Regions from separate parts of the Nostoc sp. C057 genome, predicted to be linked through region 1. Evidence: riboswitches for the same ligand, from Rfam matches in the RefSeq annotation. Region 1 holds a riboswitch; the other holds the start of a gene.
The links. Region 1 has a riboswitch for cobalamin ahead of FD724_RS32025 (hypothetical protein). Riboswitches for the same ligand answer to the same signal wherever they lie in the genome.
Positions count from the first base shown of each region.

Region 2: it holds a riboswitch for cobalamin, as region 1 does, so the genes downstream of both, FD724_RS18115 (DUF1636 family protein) here and FD724_RS32025 (hypothetical protein) in region 1, are expected to answer to the same signal.

Region 1 is NZ_CP040282.1:63,164-79,391, forward strand. It holds gene FD724_RS31935 (hypothetical protein) at 1-368, shown strand, start outside; gene FD724_RS31940 (hypothetical protein) at 434-754, shown strand; gene FD724_RS31945 (hypothetical protein) at 744-1,184, shown strand; gene FD724_RS31950 (hypothetical protein) at 1,196-1,378, shown strand; gene FD724_RS31955 (hypothetical protein) at 1,384-1,671, shown strand; gene FD724_RS31960 (hypothetical protein) at 1,676-3,217, shown strand; gene FD724_RS31965 (hypothetical protein) at 3,214-3,411, opposite strand; gene FD724_RS31970 (hypothetical protein) at 3,528-3,827, shown strand; gene FD724_RS31975 (hypothetical protein) at 3,829-4,134, shown strand; gene FD724_RS31980 (hypothetical protein) at 4,330-4,839, shown strand; gene FD724_RS31985 (alpha/beta fold hydrolase) at 4,908-5,768, shown strand; gene FD724_RS31990 (hypothetical protein) at 5,770-5,907, opposite strand; gene FD724_RS31995 (bifunctional 2-polyprenyl-6-hydroxyphenol methylase/3-demethylubiquinol 3-O-methyltransferase UbiG) at 6,015-6,806, opposite strand; gene FD724_RS32000 (transposase) at 6,811-7,317, opposite strand; gene FD724_RS32005 (transposase) at 7,283-7,609, opposite strand; gene FD724_RS32010 (hypothetical protein) at 7,789-8,229, opposite strand; partial or broken gene FD724_RS32015 (GTP-binding protein) at 8,213-8,422, opposite strand; gene FD724_RS32020 (methyltransferase domain-containing protein) at 8,554-9,555, opposite strand; gene FD724_RS32025 (hypothetical protein) at 9,578-9,832, opposite strand; gene FD724_RS32030 (hypothetical protein) at 9,875-10,024, shown strand; cobalamin riboswitch at 10,115-10,258, opposite strand; gene FD724_RS32035 (AIPR family protein) at 10,450-11,715, opposite strand; gene FD724_RS32040 (SpoIID/LytB domain-containing protein) at 12,139-13,284, shown strand; gene FD724_RS32045 (serine hydrolase) at 13,292-14,350, opposite strand; gene FD724_RS32050 (polysaccharide deacetylase family protein) at 14,893-15,801, shown strand; gene FD724_RS42195 (STAS domain-containing protein) at 16,127-16,228, opposite strand, start outside.
Region 2 is NZ_CP040281.1:4,220,468-4,236,695, reverse strand. It holds gene FD724_RS18140 (BMP family ABC transporter substrate-binding protein) at 1-244, shown strand, start outside; gene FD724_RS18135 (hypothetical protein) at 537-815, shown strand; gene FD724_RS18130 (hypothetical protein) at 1,401-1,862, opposite strand; gene FD724_RS18125 (AAA-like domain-containing protein) at 2,289-5,921, shown strand; gene FD724_RS18120 (cobalt-precorrin-6A reductase) at 6,134-6,877, opposite strand; gene FD724_RS18115 (DUF1636 family protein) at 6,877-7,296, opposite strand; cobalamin riboswitch at 7,318-7,482, opposite strand; gene FD724_RS40975 (hypothetical protein) at 7,801-7,989, opposite strand; gene FD724_RS18110 (SemiSWEET transporter) at 7,916-8,113, shown strand; gene FD724_RS18105 (radical SAM protein) at 8,384-10,039, shown strand; gene FD724_RS18100 (CPXCG motif-containing cysteine-rich protein) at 10,137-10,325, shown strand; gene FD724_RS18095 (SRPBCC family protein) at 10,345-10,794, shown strand; gene FD724_RS18090 (SDR family oxidoreductase) at 10,801-11,619, opposite strand; gene crtW (beta-carotene ketolase CrtW) at 12,455-13,216, shown strand; gene cofG (7,8-didemethyl-8-hydroxy-5-deazariboflavin synthase subunit CofG) at 13,416-14,387, shown strand; gene hflX (GTPase HflX) at 14,544-16,228, shown strand, end outside.

The sequences.
Region 1 (16,228 bases):
AAGCCAAGAAATCAACTGCTCTGACCACTGCTAATGGCAAGTCCAAAAATGGCAACGGTAAGTTAGGTAAAAACTCACCTCGCCGTAAATCCACTCCTCCATTGCAAGGAGCGATCGCTCACGCATCTCAGGTTTCTAACCAAGAAATTCAATCCTTGGAGGATGTTCTCAACGTCGGGATTGATGCTTACACAACTGACAAAGCCGACCAGTTGTTATCAACGATCCGCAATGCCCCCAAGGACGTGGTGAGTAAGTTTGTCTCTAAAGCGATGGAGGAGGAAGCTGACGTAGATTCCTTTCGTGCAATCGGTGACGAACTCGTTGCGGGTATTTTCGGCATTAGCCCAACAAATGCGACCGAATAAATTGATTGGATTAGCAGCAGTACTCAATCTGCTGCTATTAACCCTCGTTTTGGGCGTGGCAATATATGGAGCAACAAGACCAAACCCATCGCAAAGCATTCAATATTCACCTGAAGAAGGACGGCGAGTTGAGTCTGTCCGGCTTAACACTAGAAAATCTGACAACAGAAGAATTCCTAGTCGTCCAGCAACTTATTGATGAGTCAAAGGCGCGATCGCATTCCAATAGACAGATTGAGGAATTGATGCAACGGGGAATGATGGCTCAAACTGCGATCGCAGCAATGACCGTTTTGATGTTTTCATTCATGGGGATATATGGCATAACCCGGTACATCGGCTCACAAGTTCAACAAGTTCAGGAGAGTTATAGCAATGTTAGGTAAATGGCTTCCTGGTTTATTCGGCGGTAAAGGTGATGGAGTGGTATCAACGGATTTAAGGGTGGGTGATGCAACACAAATTGAGGGTAATTTACCTTCATCAATCCGCGATCGCTACACATTGCCAGCTTACACTACAGCAAAGCAGGTTCTTGATGAAGCAGAAGTGGCTGGCACGTTAAAAGCACAGAAGTGGCTACATACAAAGTTCTCCCGGCACAAGCTCAAACAGTTGCAATCCTTGGCAGAGATGTATAAAAACCAATTGGCATATTCGAGTGAAGCTATGAAGGTTGAGGAGGATTTGCAGCGAACCAGGGCGTTACAAGGGGAGGCAGTGATCCGTCATGCCTTTGGTTCACAGGAGCAGCAGCGTCAGCTTGGGGGGTATGAAAAGGCGTTCGATGAGGTGGGAGACAGCTTTAGGTTCTGAAGGAGAAGAATATGAAAAATCAACAAGAACAAAATATCAAAGACCTCAAACCAGAAGAATCCGTCACTTTAGAGGAAATGCCAAAGAATATTAGGGAAATCCAGGAGCAGATGAACACAGAAGGAAAAACTCTAAACTGGACAACCTCATTTGATGGTGACGAACCTAAATCAGTTACGTTTTTCCTTTATTAATGATTATGCAGTTGAAACTATCTTTCGTTGGATATGCCGTCTCTGGAGTAGGCTTATCAATGTTAATGGGGTTTCTTTCGGTTGCTAGCCCAGTCAGTCAATTCTTGGTGTGGATCATTGGCATGATTTGCATTTGCGGTTTGGCAGTTGGTTTCTTTAACTTTGCTGGCTTAGTCGTTAAAGGATTCGGTTTCAACCGCAAGACTTTCACCATTGGGTTAATGCCTGGAGTGATATTCCTGTTTGTCTTCTTGACATTAGTTGCAGCTGGTGTTGCGTTGGGGGTGAGATAAATTTATGCCATTTGAATTACAACGTCTAACTGCCAGTGGAGTGATTCATGCAGAACGGACTATCTTATGTTCTTTAGGAGCGAGTGCTGTATTATGCCTGTCTGCTCCTTTTTTCTTAAACACTGACCGAATAACAACCGGGATGCTGCTTGGTGCGGGAACTGTGAGTGCTGGCTTATTTGGGGTATCCGCCCAAATCAGCGAAAGTAAGGAAAAAGTTTACCAGTCTTTGCTAGAAGCTGACTTGAAATCACTTAAGCAGCATTTACAAGGTGAAGCTGTTTATGATTATGTCACCACTGCAATCGCAGCTAAACGCCGAGTTGCTGATTATGTGAATCGGCTACCAATGCAAGAGCGCCCCCGGTGGATAGCTGAATATCAGTTGCAAGGGTTGGTTACACTCCCAGAACCACCAGCACAACAACAACCTTCACCGACTGGTATTCCCAATCCCGATATTGCTGACATCGATGAAGAGTCGGTGCAGTCGGTGATTAATCCGGGTGCAATGAAAATTCTGCAAGCGATCGCAACTAATTATCCTGAGTACATCAGAATTGATGGTGCTTGGATTGATGAACTGTGTAATGCTGCATCTAATCAAAATATGACTCTTCGCAGTAATCACCATTTTTACCTTTCTGGTGGCACACAATCTGGGAAGTCCACGCTGGCAGGCGTGATTATCAACAAAATCGCTGCAAAATCTCAAACGCCAGCAATTGTCATCGGCAGCGATCCAAAGGATGATGTCACCAGATGGCTGTGCAAGTTTAGCCGTAAGTTTGACGGCATGAAAGAATTAAAAAATTGGATCACCTTTGCCACAGACCAAATTGATAAGCAAAAAGCTAGAGTATCAATTGTTGGTGGTGAATGTCAGGGTGTTCCTGAATTATTTCTTGCTCAAGATGAGGTGGACTCTGTATTTGGTGGGGGCAAGGGACTTCCGGGAATGGTTGATGCTGATACTGCCAAAGACTTGCAAGGTTTTTGGAACTATATCATCAAATTCACCGCCGGACTTAAAGGACATGGGGTGTTTATGGGCCAGTCCCCGCTCTCTGGAGAAACCGGATTTAGTCGCCCATCCTTAAAGAATGTCTGTTTTATTGCCACAGGGCAAACATCCTCTTATATTCTTGACCATCCCCAAGACTTTGTAAATGTCAAAAAAGAGATTTTGGAGATGTTACGCCAAGCTTGCGAACTACTAGATAAAGCTGGTGTACGTTATGCCCTGGTGATTCCCACTCGGTCTAATCCCTTTGTAGCTTTGATTCCTGAATTTGATATCAAAGGTCTGGAACAAAAACAAGATTCCAAACCGAAGGCTGACACTGTTAATAGTTCTAAAAATAATCAGCAATCCTCACAGCAGCAGGTTGACTGGTACGAAGACATTAGAAAATGGGCAGCAGAATTAGGGAGAAGACCACATTTTCAGGAAATCAAACAGAAGTGGCACGAATTAACAGGGCAAGAGTTAAACGAAAAGGGAGTAACTCTATTACTAGAAAATCTCGGATACCCAGAGAATTAAACTGGAATGCTCGATATGGTAATCCCAAACAGTACAAGAAACAAGTAGCGATCGCTCACCGAAAAACTCACAATTATTGTGTCGTTTGCCTGACTAAGAGAAGTGAAGAAATCCATCACGCTTACTACGGCAACGACATCATTGGTCAATCTACATTTCCTACGTGCTACCGTTGTCATAATGAGATTTGTCATAGTCCAATCAACTGGATAAAAAGCCCTAGTAATCCTGTTTGGGGTAATCGCAATACTGACGAATTTATTACGAGATTGAGGCTGGGATATCAGCTACTTTATGGAGGTGTTATTTGGTGATTAAGCTATTAATAAAGTATGCGCCTGACTCCGTTGTGGATGCTGTGAATGATATTTCTTTAGCAGAACTGGACAAGCGAGGTTTAATAGTCTGGACAGACGCACCGCCACTAGAGCCAGAAGATGAAAACTCAGCATTTAATTTAGCTTCTCGTTTTACTGAAGTAACGCCTGATAATATATTAGAAATCTTCAAAACTATTGCTCAAATATACACTAGTTATGGCGACTGTTTAGCTCTCAAATACTTGATGGAACTTTTCGCAGAATACTTTGATTTAATTGGAGTTGAATAAAATGTATAACGAATACGATGATTTGAGTTTTGAAGAACAATTACACCTGACTGAATCCCAAATCATACAACGACACAATCAGCAGATGTTCTTGCGCCGAAATGCCCAACTGTTGCAGCAGGAGTTAGAGCTTGAAGCCGAACTATTAGAAGAAAATCCAGAGTTAGCCCAGGTGATTCATTCTCTTAATATGCAGGAGATTCAGAGTAATCAGCGAGGGCTACAGAATGTTTTAGGCTCAGAAGAATCACCTTCAAAAGAGCAAAGTGTTTGGAGTAAGTTTTTTCCGGGATTGTGTGGGAGATAAATAATTAATGGGCTAAATCTATTTCTTTTGATGTTGCTACATAGCTGTTTTGAGTAATTGGGTAACAATAAAAGAGGATTAAAGTTATGTCAGACTTATCAGAGACAAAGCTCGGACTTATGACAAAATGATTGAACACGTTCGCTGGTTGCCAGATGTCCTTGAGGTGATTGATTTGAGTCTGGAACAGCCCAATTGAAAATATTTGATAGCAACTTGCACCCTTACAAACCGGAATCGAGTTCAAAAACTCCCATTGCTCCCAGGCGAATTGTCAGAAGTTCAACGTCTGTTATGGCTTTGTGCGGCCCCTGGCGAATGTTGCCAGGGGTAAACCAAAATGTTCCCGTAGATGAGGCAATGCAAATGGTTGTTTTACTCACATTGCGCTATTTTCATCAGCATCAAGGACTAATCAAGCTATTCTTCATGCAAGTCGGTTATGGTGACATGAAAGCAACCGAACAACTTCAGTCAGCGCGGCAAAACTATCGCAATATTTTATTGACCATTATTGAGGATGGTATTGCTCAACGGATATTTCTTAATCCACCTGCGCTCAATGTTCAAATTGCTATTAACAGCATTATTGGCACGATTAATTGGACTCTTTACGATCTGCTTGTTGTACAGAACCAAAACCTAGAACCTGAAGTCTTAGCCATACAGATATCCTCGCACTTACTACGAAGCCTGACACGGTAGTTCCCAACATAAGGGTAAAAGTCTGATATATATTTGAAGTCATTTGATTTTATATAATAATCCCAAAAATGCGAGCGAAAATACGAGATACAGAGATTTTCTTTGATGTGGAAGGTTCTGCACTAGTGGTGGATGGCGCGAGCATCTGCTCTAAACCTGTTGCCTTTCTAATTCACGGGGGGCCCGGTGCGGATCATACTTCCTTCAAACCAACTTTCTCGACTTTAAGCCGAAAACTACAACTAGTTTATTTTGACCATCGCGGTCAAGGAAGGTCTGCCCGTGGGTCTAAAGAAACCTATACTTTAGACAATAATGTTGAAGATATGGAAGCATTGCGCCAACACCTTGGTCTTGAGAAAATTGTTGTGATTGGTAGTTCTTACGGTGGTATGGTGGCTCTAACTTATGCAGTTCGCTATCCTCAAAATGTCTCTCATCTGATTGTGATTGCCACGGCAGCCCATAGTGGCTTTTTAGAAAGAGCTAAGGAAATCTTGGCATCAAAAGGAACTGAGGAACAAAAAGCAAGCGTTCAGCGACTTTGGGATGGGAACTTTGAAAATGAGGAACAGCTAAGACAGTATTTTCAAGTGTTGGGACCAATGTATTCGCTAAGATATGATCCCATTAAGTCAGGCATTGCTTGGCAGAGGAATATTCTCTCAATTGATGCGATCAATGTTGCTTTTGGCGGTTTCCTCCGCACCTACAATATTCTTGACCAGTTACATAAAATTACTGCACCCACTCTAGTTATTGCAGGCCGGTATGACTGGATTTGCGCTCCAGAGTTTTCTGAAGAAATTGCTCAGGCAATTCCTAATGCCGATTTGAGAATTTTTGAGAATAGCAGTCATTTGATCCGCGCAGATGAGCCAGAAGCACTTTTAGATGCAATAGCTGGATTTTTGGTTTACAAACGTTAGCTCAATTCGTAATACCATTTACTAGTTTAATTTTAGTTGCCAAGCGATGTCTTCTGGTGCGTCGGCAGTCTTGTACACGCAAAGAGCCATCGCCTGCGGCGATAATAATCTTCGAGACCATCGCTCTGTTTGTCAACATACTCCTCTTCAATAACCAATCCAAGCCTCGTAACCAATTATTAATATATTTGGTGGCGATAAAAGCTTGTTAGAAATCTCGGATGTTTATTTCTGGGGTCATCTTGATTAAACTCTTTTTGATAACTGCCAGAGTTGGATGGAATAACATAAATGGCTTTCAAAAATTGCGCGTGCTGCTAACCCTTCGACAACCAACTTTTCCAGCCAGCGCTTAAATGCCCAACGACCGAGTGTATGTAATGGAGGAACAGCGATCGCCACAACATCAGCAATATATTTGACCGTTGTCAGCCCAAAAGTACGAAAGTTATCAACACACAAGTCAATCGTTGGCGCAATATGGGTTGAAATGTCTTCAGTTTTGATTAACTTGAATCCAGCCTGAACTAAAGTCGCTTGGAGTTCAGTGGCGATATGACAATTAGAAAAAATACCTTCTCTGTATTCCGCATTAGAACGCATCATATCGGCAACCAGCAGGTAGCCACCATTACTCAATAAACAAGCCGCACCCTGAGCCAAATCGTCAACAGCAATATATTGACTGCTTTCACTCAACAGAACTAAATCGTAGGAGTTTGATGAGTGAAAATCTTCAAATCTAGTTAAGTAAAAAGGTACTTTACCGTTGGTATTTTGAATAAATCTCTCTTGCTGAAGTGCATCGGGTGCTAATCTCTCAACACTAAAACCGCGATCACACAAATATGCCGCATTACCACCAATGCCACAGCCTACGTCAAGCACAGTTTTTGTCCCCTCTGGGATAAAACTGAAAAGTTTGGCTGCATAGTTTTCTTGCGCCACACGCAGGCGAGTTAGAGTTAATTCTTCACCATAAGTAGGTAGTGGCTCCCAATACCCATAATGGAGATAGTCGGAATTTGTGAGTCCCATGAATCTATCCCACTAATAAAATTCTTTGAATCCAGATATGAATAGTAGCAAGATCAATGAATGCATCAAAATATACTTTTTTACGTTCCCAACGAACAACTAGGCGACGATATTTACGTTGATACCAAGCAAAACAACGTTCTTGCTGATATCTGGGAACAGAGATTTTAATAGGTCTACCTCTATTTTTCTTGGTTTTCCAAACCCGTTTTGGTATTTGGGGTCGAATGCCTCGCTTACGGAGGGCAGCACGTTTTTCCTTTGAATCGTAACCTTTATCAGTAGCCAGTACCTTAAGTTTTTTACGTGGTCTACCCCGTTTTAAAGTTTTCAGTTTTACTTTGTCAAGTAGAGGTAATACTTGTTCTGTCTCGTTACTATTGGCGGCAGTGGTGGAGTTAGCTAGGGGCATTCCATTGCCTTCAGTCAGTGTGTGAATAAGAACACCTTTCCCCTTGCCACCATAAGCAATTTCCTCACCTCCTCCCATCAAGCGGGGAAAAAGAGCCATCAATAGCTCCAAAATCCCAGTTTATAAGACCTTTCTCATCAGCGATTGCTAAGATACGTCCTTGTAAATATTCAAATGTTCCATCTGAGCGCCATCGCTTTAACCATCGGTGGGAAGAGCTTTTCGATGCCCATACACCCCCACGTGGTAGGTCACACCATCGACACCCAGTAATTAAAATGTACAACAGACTATTTAATACATGACGATATGGTGCATGAGGCATTCCTTTGCCACGTTTAGATGCCTCCTCAGAAAATATATCTTCAAACAACTTCCATTTCTTCGTCACTCAGTCCTTCAAAACGTCCAGCCATACAGTGATACACCCTTCTCAAATGAGAAGTAGATTACCACATTTTCATATTAGTGGGATAGGTTCATGTAATAATCTATCGCCGCATTTTGGTAGCGAGTAGGTTTCGGAATCTTGCTTGATTGTGGTTTGAGCATTGAGGAATAAAGTAACTATTAGGGCATTAAGCTTGGTTGAAATTCTGACCAACGCTTGCAAACTTGTTCGTAGCAATCGGGTGGAGTAATTTTTAGTTGGTGTAAAAAATTAACCTCAATCTGAGGTTCAACCTTTAGCACCAGAAGAATATCTTGATGGGGATTGTATGTTGCGACTGCTGGAAAAATTGATGAGATTATAGATGAGTTAAGTGATTGTGATTGCAAGTAAAGCCCAATTAGATCGCAGGGGAGAAACTGGAGGGTGAAGGGAACTGTATCAAAGTTTGTAATTGTTGACTGAGTAACTTGAGTATCTACATCACATAAGACAACTCCCCGTCCAAATGACTGAAATCCTTTCCATGCTGTGTAACCAATGACCAGCAGATTATTATGAATAAAACTATTTTGCCAGTAGCCAAAATTTCCTTGCCAAACACTATTGGATGGTCGCATTGACTTCCTCCCCCAACACCAATGATTCAATCCGAACCTGCTCAAGCTCTCGTCCAATCAATACTAATCGCGTTTGACGAGGTTCCTGGGGTTGCCAAAGATGGTCATAAAAGTAGTCAAATCGATTACCAACCCCCTGTAATACCAGACGGATAGCTTTGTTTGGAACTGCGACAAATCCCTTAATTCGATAATTCATAATTCATAATTACGTTTTGTGACGGGGATTTAGTTAGGCTTCAATTGTGTTCTGCCTCTAGAACTAGAGGATTTAACCCCCCCAAACTTATTTAAAATCCAAATATTCATAAATAGCTGCGATCGCTACCTAACCAAGCTTGAGGGATTTTGGTTAGCAAAGTTTCTGTCCATGAATTCTGTGCTTCCCTCTGCCCGCACAGCCCGGAACATTCCAAATCGACACAATCCTGCACCAAACGCCAAACGCATCAGTAAAAGCGTCGGTACCTCGCGCACAGACTTGATGAAACCAGACAGCCCAAAACGCACTAATCCCTCTGGTCGAGCCACTCCTTGCCAAATTGAATCGAACCAAGAAGGAAGGGTTTCTTGCGTCCAGTCTGCCGTAATTACCTCCCCTTCAACCAATTCTGTTCCTGCCAAAAGCTCGGAAAAACCTTCAATGCTGGAAAAAGCTGGATGAGACCACTGGTCGAGGAGTTGCCGCATTACTCGTTTCTCCCAAAAATTTAGCGGCTTTTGGCGGTCATCCCTCTGATTCCAGTCAGCTACAACCAACATTCCACCAGGCTTTAGCACCCGCATTAATTCTCTAGCAAAAATGGTTTTATCTGGCATGTGGGGACCTGCTTCGATTGACCAGACCACATCAAAACTGGCATCTGGAAACGACAATGCCATTGCATCATCAACCGCAAACTGGGCATTTAGCCCAAAAGGTGTTAATTCCTGGGCGCGTTTCACCTGAATAGGACTGATGGTAATCCCTGTGACAGCAAACCCATAATCTCGCGCTAAAATCCGACTACTGCCGCCAATACCACAGCCAACATCTAAGACGGTAGCACCAGGGGGTAATTTTTCTATTCCACCCCATTTAACCATAGAATGTACAAAGTCAGATTTAGCAGCCAAAAAATCCTTTCGTCGTGGCGGCGAACCGTAGTGACCAAGGTGAATGTGTTCTCCCCAATAAAACTCTAGGATGCCGTCAAGTGTCCATTGATCGTAGGAATTGGCAACTGTGGATGAGGATTGATACTTGCGGGCAGTTAGGAAATAAGCCGCAATTCCAATTACTAATAGCAGAAAAAAAACAATTACAGAATATAATAAACTTGGCATTTTTTTGAACGATCTTGTACACCTATTTGAGTCGATCCAACCGTTTACTCATTGCTGCTCGTCCTGAATCAGAGGAGTGATGTCGTAACTGCCCACGGTCGGCAATCGCAATATAAATCATCCGATACATCGATATTGCAATGTTTTGAACATCTTGAATAATTTTCCATTGCAGTAGACTGGGCTTGTGTTTGCCTTGAGGAAGAGCCGTTTGTTTAACAAAGGGATGAATAGCAGTAGGAATCTTCCCAGTTCGGTGAAGATAGAATTTCGGCATGATAATTAACTGAAGTATTAATTTAGTAACTTAGCAATTCCTATGCGTGATTGGGAAGAGTTTTTTGTTGCTGTGACTATATTTCAAGTGATACTCTCATCCTGGAGTGGCGATCGCGATCGCTGGATCTCAAGACACAATTTCTACCGAAAATTAACCGCTTACCCTCTCATAGAAAGTCGTAATCTGTAGCGTCTTGATATATGGGACTATGAGAATGTAAAGCTGAATAGTTGTATAAACCTTCATAAAAATACTTATCTGTGCCTCGCAGATGTACAAAATTTACAAGTCAACTTCGGCGGGCATTCTGACTCACAAGGCAAGCCTTGTTTACAGCTGCGGGACAGCGCCGGATTTACACCGGACTTTCCCCGTTTCCTCTAGCGGCTGTTCCCCACTAGAACCGAGATTCATCTGAATACTAACATAACTGCGATTTGCTTGCATAAAAATCAATGGTTGGTCTATACTTGCATTTGCTATTAATCGGGACAAGTCTCATTCTTTACCAAGCGTTTATTTTCTACTCAGTGTTGCAGAGTCGTTTTTTATTGCTTAGTAGACATCTTGCAAAAGTAACAAATGCCAAAATATTGGGGTGTTAATTAGCTGGGCTATTTAGGGACAGTAGTCGCGTTGAGTTCATCGCTTTTCCCTTTTCCCCTTTTTTTTGTACTTTGTGTCACTTTCGATTCCTCTTCTTTCTTGCTAGAGTTAACCATTTTTACCAAGTGCTGATTTAGATAACTTTGTGCAGAGATATACAAACTTTCCCAAATCTCTTGATTGCGGCTGATTTTTGTGCCGACTGTATTTCCTGCTGTTTTCTCCGACACCAAGTATTTACGGAAGTAGTTATTCCACAAGTGTTGCAGGAAATCTTCAGCGAATTCGTTAAACGGCAGAATCCATTTATACTCCTTGTCCAAAAATACCCGATATGATGCGATTATCGGTAGTGCTAAGTCGGTTGGCGCACCAAACCCGAATGAATACTTGCTATCAGGCAACAACGTCGTTTTACGTATATCTATTGATGCTAAATCGTTAGCACCCTTTCTTCTGGGGTTGCTGATATATTCTTGGATTATTTCGTAGAGTCTTTGCTCTATCCACAAAGCATGAGTCAAGAGAGGCAGTAAAGCGGTTAATCTTTCTCTTTCTGCGTCTGTGATGTTACTTGGAAGACTCATCCCTGCTGGGTGTTTGGTTCGTTTATTGCCGTCGGGGTTGTATTTATTTCTATCAAGGCAGTAAAGGAGCTTGAGCAAATGGGTGATATTACACTGAGCGTTTCTGGGAGCGCCACTTTGGTTTTGGTAATAAGCGATGCGGAATTTTCTATCTTCCTTCTGTTCTAACTGGGCTAAATACTGCTTGATGAATTTGTAATCACCCCTGGCGTTGACTTTGGAGCGAGAATCTACTGGTGTTGTAGTATTTGAAGCTAGGGCTATATCTTTGGCTGATTCTTCACTCAATCCGATGTGGATCGTAACTTTTACCCTGGCTTCGGTTAGGTCATATTTGTAATTTTTCGCTTGCTCAAAAGCTAAAACTGTATGCCCCCCGTTAATAATCCCATCACTACCCCCCTCGTTAGCTTCTAAGACTTCTAGCTCCAGTTCAGTTTTGTTCTTAACAGGTTTAGCAATATTAGCTGACAGAACGATTCCACTGTGACGCGAGAAGAATTTTGCAGGTTCGGTTGTCAGTGAGTCGAACATTTGTCTGTAGGTTGCGCTTTTACGGTTCGGTTCGCGGATGTTCGGTTCTAGGGGTAGGTCTGTGGGGAACGAGTCTACATGAGCAGTGGCGATGATGCAATTGGGGTTGGCTTGAAAATAGTTATCTATCTTGATGTTCCAAGTCTTGGGCATAGTTTGTTTTTAGCCGAGTGTCAAATTTCATATTAACCCTACTATTGAGCTACAGATACCGGATTTATCTGGAGGGACGATTGAAGAAGAATTCAACTATTCTGAATTCAGTAATCAGAACTCAGACGTTCGCGGACTCGCTCTAAGCGTTGCCATGCCGTAAAGCCTGCGGCATAGCTACGCTTAGGGCGCAGCCTCTCTAAGAGTTGGCTTTACGGTGCGCTATCCGCTTTTTCGTACAGAACTCATTCTGTTAGCGGATAGCTAAGGTTTAGTCCATTCTGACTCCTGACTTCTGACTCCTGAATTCTGTTCGATAAAAAATATATGAGATTGCCCAAGAAGAGTACATTAAATATACGCAATCTACGGTATTAGAGATAACATTGGATAGAAATTTAAAACTCTTTTTAAATGTATTACATGAAATGCCAATTGTTATTAAAAACTTTATTTACACAGATAAAAGTAGGTCATTGGTGGGTAAGTGCCTTATTATGGATGAGTTTAGCTACCCCAAGTCAAGCATCTGTAATACTGCGAATAGCAATCGAGAGGGGTGTTAATCAGGTAACAGTTGGCAGTTCTACAACTGCGTTGGTTAAAGATAGTACTGGTCATACTCTCGGACAATTACCAGCAATGAGTTCATTTTATGCCCAAGCTATTCCAGGCGGTGTGGCTTTAGATAAATGGCAGTCTGGTTTATTTTGGATTGAACCCACAGGTAAGGGATTCGTTTACATTGGCGAACACTGGTATCGAGGCAGAACTCTTGTTGTGCCAACAGAGAAAGGACTAACCGCCGTTAACTGGGTTGATGACCAAGAGTATCTCTACAGTGTTGTTGGTGGCGAAATGGATACTGAGTGGCCTGCTGAAGCTTTGAAAGCACAAGCAGTTGCCGCCCGGACTTTTGCTTTCTATGAGCGAGAAAAACAGCGTAATAATCCTGTTTACGATTTAGGTGATAGTCCAGATCACTGGCAAAATTATAAAGGAGTAATCAATGAAACTCCTAGTACTTATGCCGCCGTCGATGCTACTGATAAACAGGTACTAACTTATGAAGACAGTATTATTCTCTCAGTTTTTCATGATTGTTCTGGAGGACATACTGAAAATGTTGAAGATGTTTGGGGAAGCCACGAGCCTTACCTGCGTGCTGTTGAAGATTACGATCAAAATGTTAGCGAGTGCAAATGGGTAAAAACTTTCTCCCAAAGAGAAATTAGCGCCAGGATTTCTAGTGTCGGCAATGTTTTAGATATGATTGCACAAACCTACTCACCTTTTGGTAGTGTTAAAGCCTTAAAAATCGTTGGTGATAAAGCAACCATTGTACTGCGTGGCGAAAAAGTACGTACAGCCCTCAAAATTAAAAGTACCCACTTTATCCTTACCAAAGCAGCAAATGGTAGTTTTATTCTTCAAGGACTTGGCTTTGGTCATGCTTTAGGCATGAGTCAATGGGGCGCATACAATTTAGCGAAAAGAGGAGTAAACTACCTGCAAATTTTAGGGCATTATTATCAAGGTGTAGCTTTAAGTACAATTAACCTTAAGTAAAATTAAATTAATATTTCTGGGATAATTTTGGTTGATCTAGATACTGATAAACTAGCCGCGATACTTGGCGTACAAACTCCCTTCCTCGCTCATCATCATGGGGTCTAATCACAAAAATACCTGCCAAGTAATGCTTCCCATTTGGCAAACTAATAATTCCTGCATCCCCAACCAAAAATCCAATATCTCCAGTTTTATGAGCAATAGTTCCACCTTTGCCCACACCAGCCGCCAGTAACTTATTATTATGACAATGACGCAAGATATCTATTACTTGGAACTGACTACCCTCTGAAATCAACTTATGTTGGTCAACTAAGGCTGACAACCTGACTAAATCTGCCGGACTAGTAGTGTTAGTACCTTTAAAGTCTCCTAACATATTGCGAATTACTGTGTTTTTTAGTCCCCAAGCGTGGAAACGTTGATTGAGTTTTGCTTTTGTGCCTAGACGATCAATAATCATATTACTAGCAGTATTATCACTGATCGTAATCATTTTGTTAACAGTTTCCATTACACTCAGTTTGAGTCCTGCTCGTTTATACTGTAAGTCACCAGAACCACTCGCTACTAAGTCACGCCGCATCACTAGCTTTTCATCAAGTTTGATTTTACCCGCATCTACTTGTTCAAATAAAGCAATTAAAATTGGATATTTAATAGTACTAGCTGCCGGAAATACTTTTTCGCCATCAATATTCAAATAATTTCCTGTTTCTACATCTAAGAAAAACATTCCCGGTTTGAGAAAACTGTAATGAGCCATTAATGCTCTAATTTGAGACTTTAATTCTGGTATCTCTTTGCCTAATGAGATGATTCCACCAAATAAAGAAGGCTCGTTTATATTCGTGAAAATCTCTGGTTGCTTGAGTTGGGGAATCAAATTTCTCTGTATACTGACTCGGCTTGGATAGTTAGCCAATAAATAATTCCAATCTCTTGCTGACTCTAAATGACTCCGATTATTATCAGATATTTGAGATTTGATATCAGCCGCTAAACTGGGTGATGTTATTAATACAGTACTCATAATAGTTAGGAGAAAACTGCGTAATCTCATGGAGTTATTTTCAGGATAAACTTATTTATTTGGTGGTTTTTTGGATTGATGCGGAACATCTATAATCTGCTTGCCAAAAACATAGTAAGATTAGTTTGCAATGTCAGTCTTAATAAAGACTCTACTGGTAGTCAAATAGAATTACTATGTTCTGGATTTGCTAGATTAGTCATTGACAGCTAATTTGAATTGATGATTCCAAGATGATTACATACTTAGTTGATAGAAATATTACAAAGTGATGACGAAAGTGTGTTTATTTAGATAATTGTATTGAAACCCAAGCAAATCCATTCTAGAAAGTAAAGATTTTCTAAATATGAACAAGATAATCTAACACCAATAGTGGATTGACTAAGGCAGAGTGTTTGTTAGGGTCTTTAACAGAATAAATCTTAACCTGCTAAATTGGACAATAAGCAATCGAACTCTTGGCAATACATAAATAGATGGCTATACTTTCTCTGAAGACAAGCAGATAAAAATTCTAACTTCCGATCAGCACGATGACTGATTATTTGACTATTTTTTAGGTATTTTACGTGATTAATAATAAGCAGAGTCTTTGGACTCCAGGGAAATTAGTTGGGCTGCTTATCTTATGTGGTGGTTTTAGTCTGAGTTTAATCATCTTGAGCAAAATAAATCTTTTTCAGTTGGAATCAAAACAGACTCTAAATGTAAATAATGTAGCGGCAAATGTCGTCACTCAACAACGAGTTGAGGAATTCAAGACAGCGATGCTTAAAAGCTGGCAGGAGGAAGCACAAGTAAAGGGTTTTTCTGACTCTATTCCATCAAGTTTTCAAGGTGCGATAATTGAATCAGCAAAACTCTCTCCCGAACAGAAAGTCATTGCTCTCACCTTTGATGATGGCCCCTGGCCTGAAAGTACAGCACAAGTGTTAGATATCCTGAAAAAAAATCAGATCAAAGGGACATTTTTTGTGGTTGGAGAGAATGTCAAAAATTTTCCCAACTTACTCAAGCAGGAAATTGCTGAAGGTCATGTCATTGGCAACCACACTTGGCATCATTGGTATCAATTCTTGAATCCACAAGCTGCTGCTTATGAAATTGACCACACCGAAGATATTATTTTTAAAACTACAGGCTTAAAAACAAATTTATTTCGACCACCCGGAGGAGTGATGCATAATGGCGTAGTTGACTACGCTAGAAATAGTAAATACGCTATTATTTTGTGGTCATCTGACTCTGTAGACTATTCCCGTCCTGCTGTTTCCAAATTAATCAGCAATGCATTCGGAGAGGCAAAACCTGGTGGAATTGTATTGATGCATGATGGTGGTGGTAATCGTTCTAGGACTGTACAGGCTTTACCAGAAATTATTGCCAATTTTCGCAATCAGGGCTATCGCTTTGTCACCATCCCTGAACTCTTACAAATTCAAGATAAAAACCAAAAATTCATCGTAAATAAAAAATAAAGTAACCTTGCTTCTTTATTCAAATTGTATAATTACTTCTTATCTTGGTAGTAATTCAAGCAAAATTAGAGCTTTAATCAAGTTATTATATAGCCGAGCCGCCCTAGTTAGTTTTTCTCAGGTCGGTTTCGTAGAGGTGCAGTTCGTCCATCATAAAACTGCCTTGGGAGATTGCTCAGTTCTATCCATACGACTTCAAAAATTAAGCTCTTTCTCAAGCATTTTTGATGTTTTTTTATCTTGATTACCAACTATTAGCTTAATTTTACCTAGTAGTCTGACCATTAGTCGCTCATAAGCGACCGCACAGTGACTTGTAATTCCTTTAAGTTGATTGTTCGTTACCAACTTCGTGGAAAGCCACCAATGCCTCTTCTAAGTGGTTAAAAAACCGATTAGCTCCGATTAAATCTGTCAGCCCGTCCCG
Region 2 (16,228 bases), on a different replicon from region 1:
TGGTCAAGGAATAGTGGATATTTCGCCGATGAATCAGGCGATTCCGGTAGAGGTACAACAACTAGTGAATGCGAAGCGCGATGAGTTTATTCAGGGTATTGCACATCCTTTTGATGGCCCGGTGAAAGACCAAAAAGGGGTAGTGCGAGTACCAAATGGTAAGGTGTTGGAAGATCGAGGACAATTGGCGATGGATTGGTATGTTGAGGGAGTTGAAGGGTCAATTCCCCAGAGGAAACTATAGTAAGCAATTTTACAGTTAGCGTTGACCTAGCGTCTTATAGAGAAACGGCAATCATAAGATAAGTTCAGATACTACCATACGAATTATCTATGATCAGTGCGATCGCAAACCGCTATAGAAAGTTAAGAGTAAAAAGTTAGGAGTTGGGAGTTATTCTTTTCATCTCACTCATCCCCCCACTCTGTCTACTATTACAAGAGGTAAAGATTAAGTAGCAACTTTGGCAACTGCGAAGACAATATAGAGTATCTTCTAGTAATTTAGCAAAGTTATAAGCATTGGAGCAAAGCAAATGAATGCTAAACTGATCGCTTTCTCTGGCTTTGTGACGGTATTTTTGGGCGCAGGAATTGGTTTTATTGCTGCTAATTTACTTCCTTGCCCCTACACAAGTCAAATGTATCAAGATTTGGAGCAAAAATACGTCCTTGTAGGTGCAGTTGCTGGTTTGCTAATTGGTTCTAGTCAGGAAATGATTAGAGAACTCAAGCAAGAGCGGGATGCGGAAGAAGACTTGCTCCAAGATTTGAATAAAGCTATTCACTCAAGTAAAAACCCAAAAAATTACTGAGATGTTAGTGGTTGTTTGAAAAGTGTTTTTCTGTGACTTTCGAATAAGCCAGAAAGCCCTCATGTAGAGACGCGATAAATCGCGTCTAAAAGAGTGATACGTTAGAGAAATGCGATAAATTGCCGTCTCTACAGAGAATCTACTCGTCAATTATTCCTTATTTACATAAGACATCTCCGAAAAAGAATGTAGAGACGTAGCAGTGCTACGTCTCTACAAGGGTTCTGGTTAACGCATATTTAATTTCTGGAGATGTCTATAGGGAGAATACCTTCTGGCTACTCCGTTGGAGAACTTGTAGAGTAGCCGCTTTGCGTCTAGATGAATTGCCCAATTGCCCCTATAATGGGATGTTTTTTTGTTGGAATGTCCCTAAATAAAAGTCTGAAACTCTCTAGTAGAGGCTGCGCGAACAGTTTTAAATTAGTTAAGTAAGTTGGTAGAAATAAACAAAATTATGTTATGAAACGTAAATAGTCTTAAAGTCCTTACTAATGACCAATGACAAAGGACAAATGACAGCCCTTGCTAGTTAGCTTTAGCGCCAACCTACTTAATAGTTTTATTAAATTAGCAGTAGCAGAGTTATGAATTAAAAGCTTTCTTCAAATTTTCTGGCTGCGTTACTGCCAAATATTGAGCCGACATTTCCGGTGTGAGTAGTTCTATCATGACTGTATTTTCCAACCAGAACTCAATAACATCAAAAAAAGAATCGCGGTTACAACGTAACACTCTCCAACCTTCACGTTTCGCAATCAACTCAATTTTTTCTTGACTAGAAGAAACTGAAATTGCTGCATGAGTAGCTGTGAACCCAGAAGAAGTAGGATTTTCTGCAAATGTACACTGCTTATCTCCTTCACCAGGCATTAGCTGAGTTTTTAACGGGTAAACTTCAATCCCTGTTCCATATTCGTCAAGTGGAAAAACCATATAGCTGCCTGGGTGAGGGAAAAAGGGAAAAGCTTGGCCATTCAAGACTTCAGCTAAAACCTCGGCAACGTGCTGGGGGTTTTTAACAGAAATAGATATGTGATGAATCATACTTAATTACCTCGTACCCCATAATCATAATGAGGCTGATAAATTTTTTGTTTTGTGGAGTGCTTATCTTCCACGAGCAGCTTAATTATCTTTCATCCCATTTTAATTAATTTATGCAGAGAATAAAACAAATTTCCTTTTGATTGAATTTGGAAAACCTCGCTTATATTCCTCTATCCTAGTAAGTGATGGCTTATACACGAGTCTTGTAGAGTTATCCCAGACGCTTTTATATCCTCCCAACTCCCGCTACGTTGGCATCTGTGACTATCATTTATGGCAATGCTTGATCAAGCTGTAAAAAAATCCTAACCTGGCAAAGATATACACGAAATGTAGGCACAATTCATGAATTGCCCCTACCTGAAAATCTTTCTTTTCGGCTATTGTTTACGTAAGCTCTGTATTTGATAATTACACTTCAATATGAGATACCAAGTAGGAGGTAGTCTCCGCAGTGACGATCCCACGTATGTTATCCGTGACGCAGACGAAAAACTTTATACTAGCCTGAAAGCTGGGGATTTTTGTTACGTTTTCAACTCTCGCCAGATGGGTAAGTCATCCTTACTACAGCGCACCAGTTATCGTCTTAGAGAAGAAGGCTATAGCTGTGTTTATTTGGATATGACCATCTTAGGTATTGAGGATACTACACCAGAACAATGGTACAAAGGCATCATTATCAGCTTGTTCTACAGCTTAAATTTAGCAGAACAGATCAACTTTAAACGTTGGTGGGAGACGCAAAAAGGTATTTCCTCAGTACAAAAACTACACTCTTTTGTTGAAGAAGTTTTACTACCAAACGCCAAAGCCGAACGCATTTTCATCTTTATTGATGAGATTGATAGCCTGCTTAGTTTAAGTTTCCCAATTAACGACTTTTTTGCTTGGATTCGTCAATGCTATAACCAGCGACCAGAGAATTCAAACTTTAATCGTTTGGGATTTGCACTATTTGGTGTAGCTAGTCCTTCCGACCTCATCGCTGATAAAGGCCGCACACCCTTTAATCTTGGTAAAGCTATTGAGTTACATGGCTTTCAACTGCATGAAGCTACTCCTCTGCTTCAAGGAGTAAAGGGAGTAGTCAGTCAACCACAAGCAATACTGCAAGAAATTATTTATTGGACAGAGGGACAACCGTTTCTCACACAAAAACTTTGTAACTTAGTTATTCAACTTGCTGCTGAAAATGCTACAGGAATGATTAGCCTCATTCCAGGTACAGAAGCATTTTGGATTGAGCAATTAGTGAAAACGCATATTATTCAAAATTGGCAATCACAAGACGAACCAGAACATCTACGTACTATAAGAGATCGCCTATTATTCAACGACCAACGAGCAGGGCGGTTATTAGGTATTTATCAGAAGGTGTTGCAAGCAGAGGAGCAGTCTAGTAGTGGAGGCTTTCCCGAGAAGGAAATGTCATCGAGTAGGGGAGAAGAGTTTTTCACTTTGCCTCATCTTCCTGTTCCGATTGATGATAGTCGAGAACAAACAGAACTTTTGTTATCTGGTTTGGTAGAGAAACACAACGGCTATCTCAAAATTAAAAATCCCATCTATCGGAGTGTTTTCAATGCCGAATGGGTGTTAAAACAATTAGACAATCTCCGCCCTTATTCGCAGACATTTAATGCTTGGGTAGCATCAGGGTATAAAGATGAATCGCGTTTATTGCGAGGACAGGCTCTCAAAGATACTCAAAATTGGATACAGGGCAAAAGTCTAAGCAATTGGGATTATCAATTTTTAGCTGCAAGTCAAGAATGCGAACAGCGCGAAGTGCAAACAGTATTGGAGGCAGCACGGGCAAAAGAGGTAGAAGCACGACTAGCACAAGAACAAAAAACTGCTAAATTTCAAAGGTTTTTGCTAGTTGCAGTGTGTATTGGTTTGCTCGTCTCTAGCATTTTGGGGGTGGGAAGTTTCATTATGTATCGTCAAACCAAAAAAAGCGAAAGTCAAGCTAAGAGCAGCGAAATTCGAGCGCTTGTATCTTCTTCTGTTGGACTGTTTGCCTCCCAACGGAGATTGGATGCGCTTGTAGAAGCAATCAAAGCCAAAGACAGACTGCATAAGCTAGGAACAGCTAACTCAAATCTTGCACCTCAAGTTGAAAATGCACTCAGGCAAGCAGTTTATGGAGCAGATGAATACAATCGTTTTTCCGACCATACAGCAAGTGTTATGGCGGTAGATGTTAGTCCTGATAGTTCTTTAATTGCCTCAGCCAGTATAGATAATACAGTTAAGCTTTGGCGACGTGATGGTACGGAAGTTGCAACTCTCAAAGGTCATAAGGGAGCAGTTAGGGCAGTAGATTTTAGTTCTGACGGTCAAATACTGGCCTCGGCAGGTGAAGATGGCACTATTAAACTCTGGAAGCTAGATGGTACTCTACTCAAAACTTTTAAAGGTCACACTGCTTCAGTCTGGGGAGTAGCATTTAGTCCTGATGGCCAGTTTCTCGCCTCTGCTAGTTGGGATGCAACAGTGAAACTCTGGAAGCGAGATGGTACTTTGCTCAAGACATTCCAAGGTTCTAAAGGTGCGTTTTGGGGAGTCGCTTTTAGCCCTGATGGCCAGACTATTGCTGCCACCAGTCTAGACAGGACAGTAAAACTCTGGAAACGAGATGATTCAGGCTGGCAAAACGCCAAGCCTGTACAAACTCTCCAAGGTCACACTGCTTGGGTTGTAGGAATAGCTTTCAGCCCTGACGGACAGATTATTGTTTCAGCAAGTGAAGACAGAACTGTTAAACTTTGGCGGCGAGACAGCATAAGTAAAAGCTACCGCCTTGATAAAACTCTGCAAGGGCATGATGCCGGAATTTCGGGAGTAGCATTTAGTCCCGATGGTCAGACTATTGCCAGTGCGAGTCTCGACAAAACAATTAAACTTTGGAATATTGATGGTACAGAACTGAGGACGCTTAGAGGGCACAGTGCATCAGTTTGGGGTGTAACTTTTAGTCCTGATGGTAGTTTTATTGCTTCAGCAGGTGCAGAAAACATGGTTAGGCTCTGGCAAAGCCAAAATCCATTTCAAAAGTCTATCATTGCTCATAAGGCGGGGATTTGGTCAATAGCGATCGCATCTGACAGTTCAACCATCGCTACAACCAGCCACGAAAATATGGTGAAATTTTGGAGTCGTCAAGGCAAATTGCTCAAAACTATCACTGAATCCAAGGGTGAAGTCTCCGAGGTTTCATTCAGTGGCGATGACAAGTTAATCGCGCTTTTCACTTCCGATGATAAGGTAAAAATCAAGAAGCGAGATGGCACTTTAATTGCTAGTTACAAAAATGTTCACAGCAAAGTGACATCAGGGGTGTTGAGTCCTGATGGGCAAACAATTGCAATGGCAGGTGTTGACAAAAATATTCAGATATCAAGACGCGATCGCCTCTGGCAGGGCGTAGCCCATCGCGCCGCGACTTTGCAGATCCTCAAAGGACATCAGGCGGAAGTTTGGCACGTCGTATTTAGTCCAGACAGTCGGCTCGTTGGTTCAGCTAGCGGTGACACTACTGCTAAGTTGTGGACGCTTGACGGCAATTTGTTTAGAACCCTTGTAGGACACTCGGCGGCAGTATGGAGAGTTGTTTTTAGCCAAGATAGTAAAATGCTAGCGACTGGAAGTGGCGACAACACCGTTAAGCTGTGGACGTTAGACGGCAAGTTATTGAATACACTCAAAGGTCATAAAGCTGGGATTTGGGGAATTGCCTTTACTCCTGATGGAAAAATTGTTGCTTCTGGCAGCGTCGATGCTAGCATCAAACTCTGGAAGCTAGATGGTACTGAAGTAACGACCCTCACTGGACATACCGCAGGGATTAGGGTGGTTGCGATCAGCCCTGATGGAACTTTGCTTGTTTCAGGGGGTGATGACAACACGCTCATTTTGTGGAATTTACAGCGAATTCTTAATCTAGATGTACTAAATTATGGTTGCACTCTGGTGCAGGATTATTTGAAAACTAACACCGCAGTGGAAGAGGGCGATCGCTCCCTTTGTAATATGCCAAAGTTTAAATAATTTCTCTCTTTGGGGCGGATTATTTTGGTGGGTTTTCTTGATGCGATCGCGTTTCTTCTACAAAATTCTTTTGTATTAGGGACTTCAAAGAAATAAATTACTCAAATAAACGAACCACAGAGGCACAGAGAACACGGAGGAATGAGGAGGAGAGAGTTTTTTCGCCAGTTTTTTATTTGGAAGTCCCTTATATAGAAAATTGGTATTATTTACTAATCATGTAATTTGTCAAGTAGCCATACCAAAGCACCTTCAACATTACTAACTTGCTCTCCTGGCGGTATGGCTGGACGATTTACCATCACTACTTTCACGCCCAGTTCTCGCGCTGCAATAATCTTGGGCTTTGTGGCATCGCCACCGCTATTTTTACTCACTATGGTATCAATCTTGTGATCAATCAGGATTTGCCTTTCATTATTGAGGGTAAAGGGCCCGCGATCGCACAATACCATCCCCGGTGGCACTAAGGCATCATCAACAGGAGGGTCAATCATCCGCATCAAGAACCAAATTTCCTCTAAGTGAGCAAAGGCGGCGAGTTCTTGTCTGCCAACCGTCAAAAATACCCGATGTGCTTGGTTTGCTAGAGATGCGGCGGCGGCTTCAACGCTATCAACTTCCATCCAGCGATCGCCACTTCCTTTTTCCCAAGGTGGGCGTATTAACATCAGACGGGGTACTCCGACTTCATTTGCAGCATTTGCCGCATTGAAAGAAATTTGACTAGCAAAAGGATGGGTTGCATCAATTAATAAGTCGATTTGCATTGCTCGGAGATAGCTAGCCAATCCAGCCACACCACCAAAGCCTCCAACCCGTAAATCGCCCAACGGAACTGATGGTTCACGGGTACGACCGGCTAAAGACGTGATTGCATCTACCCCTTGGATAGTCGCGACTCTAGCAGCTAGTTCTGCGGCATCTCCTGTACCACCCAGAATCAAAACGCGCATTAGTGAGATAAAGGTGGAATCTTTGCTAAAATGCCCTTCTTCAGGGCTTCTGGACGCTCTGACCAAGGCAGCAAACCATCTGCTTTGACATAGTATTGACTAGCACATTCTAGTATCGCAGATGCACTATTATCAATGGCTAAATCACCAAACAAATATGTTAATTTACCTTTGGCAGCAAAGGCAACCACACAGGAACGATTACAAGCACTCATGCATTCAACTTCTTGAATTGGGAATTCATCTCGTAACTCCCAATCTTGTGCAAGTTGCTGAAGTTGGTGTAGAAGTTTTTCACCACCACTTTCACCTAAGCGTTTTCCCTCTTGCCAAACGCTAGCACAAGTTTTGCAAACAAATAAAGTATGGTCAGCAACTCCCAAGGGATTCGCTGGGGAAATATTCACAGTAGTAGTCATCTGTACCTCGCAGATATGTGGAACTAGTAAATCTATTTCGGCGGGCATCCTGACTCACTCAATTTGAGATTTTAGATTACATCTCAAATTGGTTTACAGTTGCGGGACAGCGCCGGATTTGCACCGAACTTTCCCCGTTACCTCTGGTAGCTGCTCCCCACCAGAACCGAATAACCTTATCGATCATACACTAGGGTTATCTAAGAAAAGGATATAGGACTCATATTTGATTCTTGAAAAAATTCAGTATAGCTCAAAGACCCTTCTTTCCTCTTGCCTCTTGCCTTCCCAGGCAATTAAGCCACGCTGTGCGAACAAAAATCAAATCGGATTGCTACATAACCTATGCAACAAAATTACAAAAATCAGCTTCTAAATTTTTCAAACACTAAAAACTTTATCGAAACAGAATTCAGGAGTCAGAATACCCTTTCAGGGAAGCAAGCTACAGAATGAATTTTGTGCGACTGGTGGATACGACGGCAAGCGAGTCATCAAGCGTCTTCATTCTGACTTCTGACTTCTGACTTCTGAATTCTTCAATTTATAGGTTTGTATCGCAATGGATTTTTTGACAATTCTAGGATTAGCGGCTGCCACAATAACCACAATTTCTTTTTTGCCACAGATGTTTAAAACATGGCAAACAAAATCAGCAAAAGATGTTTCTTTTTTAACGCTGATTACATTCATAACTGGTATTTTTTTGTGGTTAATTTATGGAATATATCTACAATCTTTACCAATTATTCTTGCTAATAGCGTGACATTGCTTTTTAACTTGATAATTCTATGGCTTAAAATTAAATATAGATAAAGAACCCCTAGATAAGTAAGTTGGTAGAAATAAACCAAATTATGTTATGAAACGTAAATAGTCTTAAAGTCCTTACTAATGACCAATGACAAAGGACAAATGACAAAGGACAAATGACAGCCCTTGCCAGTTAGCCTTAATTGCGCCAACCTACTTACACAAACTCTCGTCAGCCTGTGCGGACTCAAATGAAACCCATAAAGCTGAGTTTTGCTTCTGTAGGCGTGAATTCTATGAGACTGCATTATTCAAACCCCCTAAAAAACGCCTGTGACATCATCTGTATTTGACTCTGAACGCCTCCTTTTCACCCCCACTACCCCAGACACCAACGCTATCCCCATAATCTTCGCCTTTCCCAATGAATATAGCGTAGGTATCACTAGCCTTGGCTATCAGGTAGTTTGGGCAACCTTGGCAATGCGTGATGATGTGCAGGTGAGTCGCCTGTTTACAGATAGTCACGAACAACTCCCCAGAACGCCAGAAATTGTGGGATTTTCGATTTCCTGGGAACTGGATTATGTGAATATTTTAAATTTGCTGGAATCTTTAGAAATTCCTATTCAAGCAAATTCTCGTGATGATTCTCATCCGATAATTTTTGGTGGTGGCCCCGTTCTCACAGCTAACCCAGAACCTTTTGCAGATTTTTTTGATGTAATTTTACTGGGAGATGGCGAAAATTTACTGGGAAATTTCATTGAGGCGTACAAAGAAGTAAGAAATGCTTCTAGACAAACTCAACTCAAAAGACTTGCACAAATCCCAGGAATTTATATTCCCAGTTTGTATGAAGTCGAATACCACACAAAAGATGGTGCAATAAAGTCAATTAAACCAATTTCTCCAGAAATTCCCGCAGTGGTGCAAAAGCAGACTTATCGAGGAAATACTCTATCGGCTTCGACTGTAGTCACCGAAAAAGCTGCATGGGAAAATATTTACATGGTGGAAGTGGTGAGAAGTTGTCCAGAAATGTGCCGCTTTTGTTTGGCGAGTTATCTCACACTGCCTTTTAGAACAGCCAGTCTGGAAGATTCCTTAATTCCTGCGATCGCAAAAGGCTTAGAAGTCACAAATCGGCTAGGATTATTGGGGGCTTCTGTAACTCAGCATCCAGAGTTTGAAGCTTTGCTAGATTATATAAGTCAGCCAAAGTATGATGATGTCCGTCTCAGTATTGCCTCAGTGCGAACTAATACTGTAACAGTCCAGTTAGCAGAAACTTTGGCAAAACGAGACACGCGATCGCTTACCATTGCAGTAGAAAGTGGTTCTGAGAAAATTCGGCAAATCGTCAACAAAAAGCTGCATAACGACGAAATTATCCAAGCGGCGATAAATGCCAAAGCTGGCGGATTAAAAAGCTTGAAACTCTACGGAATGGCAGGAATTCCTGGTGAAGAAGCAGAGGATTTAGACCAAACAGTGACGATGATGCGTAATATCAAAAAAGCTGCACCAGGATTACGCCTAACATTTGGATGCAGCACCTTTGTACCCAAAGCGCACACGCCATTTCAATGGTTTGGGGTAAATCGTCAAGCAGAAAAGCGGTTGCAGTTTTTGCAAAAACAGCTAAAACCGCAGGGAATAGAGTTTCGCCCAGAAAGCTATAATTGGTCGATTATACAAGCTTTGTTATCAAGAGGCGATCGCAGACTATCCCAACTTCTTCAGCTGACTCGTGACTTTGGCGACTCCTTGGGTAGCTACAAACGTGCTTTCAAACAACTTAAAGGACAAATCCCTGACTTAGATTTCTACGTCCACGCTGATTGGTCTACAGAACAAGTATTACCTTGGAACCACTTGCAAGGGCCTCTGCCACAGTCTACACTACTAAAGCATTTGGCTGATGCTCAGAGTTATATCAACCCATCTCCAAAAGAACTACAGCCACTACTGGGGACTAGAGACTAGGAATTGGGGACTGAGGACTAGGAATGGAAATTTATTATCCAATTCCCAATGCCCAATGCCCAATTCCCAATTCCCAATTCCCAATCCTAAAAACTTCATGCAAAACACAGCTGAGTATTACTGCGCCTATTGCGGCGAACCGAACTTAACTTTTATTGATTTGAGTGCTGGAGGACAGCAATCTTATGTAGAAGATTGTCAAGTTTGCTGTAACCCAAATATTTTGTATGTCCGGGTTGACGAAGATACCCTAGATATCGAGATTGATACAGAATCAGAAAGTTGAATTTTAGGTTTTTCTTTCCATGCTGCACTTTAAACATTCCTCAGTCATTGATGCGCCACCAGAAGTAGTTTGGAAATTTCACGAAAGGCCAGATATTTTGCAAATGCTGAATCCACCTTGGCAGCCAGTCCAAGTGGTTCGTCGTGAAGGGGGACTGAACGTGGGCGCTATCACAGAATTTCGCCTGTTTCTCGGCCCATTACCATTAACTTGGCTAGCGCGTCATACTGAATGCGAAAAATATCGCCTGTTTACCGACGAACAGATATCTGGCCCCTTCGAGTCTTGGGTACATCGACATGAATTTGAACCGGAAGCTGGCAAAACTAGGCTGACTGATGCTATTTCCTTCTCTATGCCTGGTGGAGAAACAGTTGAATTTGTTAGTGGTTGGTTAGTGCAAGTGCAACTAGAAGCAATGTTTCGCTATCGCCATTATGTAACCAAACGAGAATGTGAGTCACGATAGCAAAAATTAATTATCTTGATTCTTCAACCCTTGCCGCGAAACCCACTTTATCAACCCAGGAAACAAGCGATACAAAGCTTGTGAGAAATTCGCCGAACCAACCATCACTTCTGACTTCTTATTATTGACTGCATCCCAAATAGCATTTGCTACATCTTCAGGCTTCTCCACCACCGGATTTTTCAGCACATTCTCAAGCTGTCCACGACGAGTATGAGTATCTTGTTCATCCTTGCCTCGAAAAACTGCCCGTTCCATTAAAGTACTCTTAATTAAATTCGGATAAATCCCACAAACATGAATACCTTTTGGCTGTAGTTCTATTTGTAGCGATTCCGTCAACCCTGTCACGCCAAACTTACTAGTACAATAGGGAACCAAGTAAGCACTTGGTACCTTACCACCGATGGAACTTAAATTAACTATAGTTCCACTTCGACGCTGGAGGAAATGAGGCAGAAGGGCATTAATAGTGTGGATATATCCCCATAAATTAGTGTCTATAATTTGATGCCAATCATCGAGAGAGAATTGTTCTACTGGCCCCGATGCAAAGATGCCCGCATTGTTTATCAGCACGTCGATATAGCCATAATTTTCTAATGCCTTTTGCACTAATGCGTTTACCTGAGATGAGTCAGTAACATCGCAAGTAACCGTTAATGGTGCTGGACGACCAATGCTTTGCACCTCCTGCGCTAAGGCTTCCAAGCGGTCAGCATGACGAGCTGCAAGTACCAAATCATATCCTTGCCGCGCAAATAAAAGAGCCGTTGCTTTGCCAATGCCTTCAGAAGCACCTGTAATTAGTACCGTAGGAGCCATACTTTAAGTTTAAAAAACCTATTTACTATTTATTAGTCTGGATAATAACACTCCAGAAACCTTCTAACTTTCGTTGGATTTTTGATTGTATCCAAAATAGGTTTTTAGTGAGATTACAAGTTTTCAATAGCAGTTGTTTGGTAAAAATACCTCTGAACTATAGGCTCCTCAAAGCTATTATTGGTCTTTTGTTAAATAAATATTTTCTCAACCTCCTTAAAATCTCATTCTTTAGAGTTGCATTTACTTTGAAACTAGAGACAGATAGCGTCAAATGGGTAAGTTAAGTAATATGAAGAATGTAATTAGCTCCTTAAGGTAACTTAATAATTGCACTTTATCTTAGTGATAAAACTCAAACCTCATATCAATACCAAAAACCGCAATGCTGCTTAACTTGTGCTGACCCCTCACCCTGAAATTTGGAACGACCACCTAAGTATTATCCGTTTTCTAGCTTACCTACTTTGGGAACAGCTACAGCCGAGTGCAGTATGCATCGGTACTCATTTCCTCTACTCCCCATTAATCTGACTGTTTTTGTTACAGACTGATTGCAAAGGAACAAAGAGAAGACCCTGGTTATTGCAGATACCAGGTTGAACACTGTCGTCGCTCATATCACTCAAGCTTTCAAGCGAAAACAGTTTTTAGAATAGCAGTTGCTTGTGTAATAATAGTTAAAGTATCTTAATGTTTGTACATATTATTAGAGTATTCGCACTGTCCAATTCAAAACACTGACCACTAATAGAGTTTTCTTGATGGTAGTTAGTGCTTTTTATCGTGAATATATTTTAGGAATTTTCATCTGAATACTAGGCGGAGTAAAAGCGTGATTCAATTAGAGCAACCACCCAGTCATCAAACAAAATTGACCCCATTAGGGAAAAATAAATCTCAGTTCAAGGCAATTTTCATTGCTACGATCATTGTTGCTACATGGGTCATTAGCCTGAGTTTATTACTTTCCCTTGACATCTCCAAGTTAACATTTTGGATGCTATTGCCTAGTATACTTTGGCAAACATTCTTATATACAGGATTATTTATTACATCTCATGATGCTATGCATGGGGTAGTCTTTCCCCAGAACACCAAAATTAATCATTTCATTGGGACATTAACCTTATCTTTATATGGTCTTTTACCATATAAAAAATTATTAAAAAAACATTGGATACACCACCACCATCCAGCCAGCCAAATAGACCCAGATTTTCACAATGGTAAACACAAAAATTTCTTCGCGTGGTATTTTCATTTTATGAAGGGTTACTGGAGTTGGGGACAAATCATTGCCTTGACTATTATCTATCACTTTAATAATCACGTCCTCCATATACCTACTGCTAATTTAACTTACTTTTGGGTGATCCCTTCAGTTTTAAGTTCATTCCAATTATTTTATTTTGGTACTTTTCTACCCCATAGTGAACCCATAGGAGGTTATATTGAGCCTCATCATTCACAAACAATTAACCGTCCAATTTGGTGGTCATTTATCACGTGCTATCATTTCGGCTATCACGAAGAACATCATGAGTCTCCCCATGTTCCTTGGTGGCAGTTACCAGAAATTTATAAAACAAAATAGTTGTTGTTTATCTAAATATCTTGGCAACAAGAATAACACGGTAATCTCTAGCATTACCAAATTATTTTTTTAAATTTCTATTGATTCTTCTCTCTGTGTTCTCTGCACCTCTGTGGTTCATTAAAAAAGTAATTCTCACAACTCAGATAGAATTGCTACACATAGCTTGAACAAGGCATTCTTTGAGATTATCCTAATTATGCCAATTAATAATTCTCGTCTTGTCACCTATAGCCCTGCTTATACAATCGTTCCGACTTACGAATGCTTTAATCGGTGTAGTTACTGCAACTTTCGTAGTGAACCTGGCAAAAGTCCCTGGATGAATCTTTCAGATGCAGAAAATAGTTTAAAATCACTTCAAAGCGAAAAAGTGTGCGAAATTCTCATACTCAGTGGTGAAGTCCATCCACATTCGTTAAGGCGTAAGGCGTGGTTCGAGCGAATTTATGATTTGTGCAAATTAGCACTTTCAATGGAGTTTTTACCACACACCAATGTCGGGCCATTGAGTTTTGAGGAAATGCAAAAACTCAAGCGTGTTAATGTTTCGATGGGGCTGATGTTAGAACAGTTAACGCCAACATTATTAAATAGTGTACATCGACACGCACCGAGTAAATTACCAGAAGTTCGTTTACAACAATTGCAATGGGCGGGAGAGTTGCAAATTCCCTTTACAACTGGCTTACTCTTAGGAATTGGAGAAACCTCTGATGATTGGTGGGAAACTTTAGAAGCTATATCTAACTTGCACCAACGTTACCATCACATTCAAGAAGTTATCCTGCAACCTCATAGTCCAGGTAATCAGCAAACTTTTGATGCACCTCCTTTTAATCCTCATCAATTACCAGAAGTAATTGCTAAAGCACGTAAGATTTTATCGCCAGATATTACTATTCAAATTCCACCGAATTTAGTTAAGGATAACTCCTGGTTACTCGCTTGTATCGAAGCTGGTGCGCGAGATTTAGGCGGAATTGGGCCAAAAGATGAAGTGAATCCTGATTATCCCCATATTCAGGAACAGGCTTTGAGAAATATTTTACAGCCTGCTGGGTGGGAATTAGTGCCGCGATCGCCAGTTTATCCGCAATTTGATAGCTGGCTATCGGAAGAATTACAAACAGCAGTGAAGCGATCGCGGAGTGCTATGTTATTGGTTTAACATTGCTAGACCCATACCACCAAAATAGGTTCAAATCAAGACTATAGGCGACAAATTCCCAATGCATCCCTCAGAAGATATAGATAACAGCCTAAACCCTGTTGTAAAATAGACATAAGAAGGATTTGGGGGGCCATTTACTGGTCATAAACGCCTATAGAAACTATCTACGGAAATCTCCAAGGTTTAAAGTCCAGCCAGCTGAAGCAACTACAGCGGCTGTATCACCAGCGTATACCAGGCGATCGCATCACCACGCCTGAGTTTTCCCAGCGTCTGGCAGCAATTAGCACAGAAGTCAATCAGCCTGTGTGCGCCTACATCAACCGTCGCGGACAAGTGATTCGCGTCGGGGTAGGCACACCGCGTCAAACGCAAATACCACCGATGGAATTGCCCCGTTACGGTGCAGAACGACTCAGTGGTATTCGTTGTATTGCCACCCATCTGAAGCCAGAACCGCCAAATGAAGCGGCACTCACGGCTATGGCCCTGCAACGATTAGATGCCCTAGTTGTCCTAAACATTACCGGAACCGGATTTACACGGCGGGGAGGCGGTGCAACTGGGTATGTCAAAGAAGCTTATCTAGCTCATCTAATACCCCAAGAGTCTCGCACCCTGATTACTAGTCCTGCTGCTTTTAAAGTAGAGGATAACCAAATTCAAACCCCAAGTTGGAATATATCGCCACCTATGGGTTTGGATGATTTGGCAGACCAGGATTTAGTAGACTTGGTAGAAAATCTGGAAGCAGAATTCCAGCGAGAATTTATTGCCCAGGAAGTACATGCTGACCACGATCGCGTGCTAATTGTGGGGCTGATGACCAGTGAGACAACTCCCCTACAATTCCAAGATACTCTAGCAGAATTGGCGCGTTTAGTTGATACTGCTGGGGGAGATGTATTACAAACAATACAACAAAAGCGATCGCGCGTTCATCCCCAAACAGTAGTTGGCGAAGGTAAAGTGCAAGAAATTGCCCTAACTGCCCAAACACTAGGAGTTAATCTTGTCGTCTTTGACCGCGACCTTTCCCCCTCCCAAGTCCGCAACTTAGAATTGCAAATTGGTATCCGGGTAGTTGACCGCACCGAAGTAATTTTGGATATCTTTGCTCAACGCGCTCAGTCCCGTGCCGGTAAGTTGCAAGTAGAACTAGCACAGTTAGAATACATGCAACCGCGACTGGCTGGTAGAGGTCGCACCATGTCCAGATTGGGTGGTGGTATTGGGACTCGTGGCCCTGGTGAAACCAAACTGGAAACTGAACGCCGTGCCATTGGGCAGCGCATTTCCCGACTCCAAAAAGAAGTAACTCAGTTGCAAGCCCATCGTTCGCGGTTACGGCAACGAAGGCAGCATCGAGAAATTCCCTCAGTAGCTTTGGTTGGATATACTAACGCTGGTAAGTCTACACTGTTAAACGCTCTCACAAATGCAGAAGTTTATACAGCCGACCAACTATTTGCCACTCTCGATCCTACCACCCGCCGCCTGGTGATTCCTTATGGCGAAACCAATGAACATCAGGAAATTCTAATTACAGATACAGTAGGGTTCATACACGAACTACCTGCATCATTAATGGATGCCTTCCGCGCCACCTTAGAGGAAGTCACAGAAGCTGATGCCCTACTACATTTGGTGGATTTGTCTCACCCAGCTTGGTTGCGTCATATTCGCTCAGTCAGAGAAATCTTAGCGCAAATGCCCATAACTCCTGGCCCGGCGCTAGTTATTTTTAACAAGATCGATCAAGCAAATAGTGAGACACTAGCTTTAGCTAGAGAAGAATTTCCCCTAGCGGTATTTATTTCAGCGAGTCAGCGCTTGGG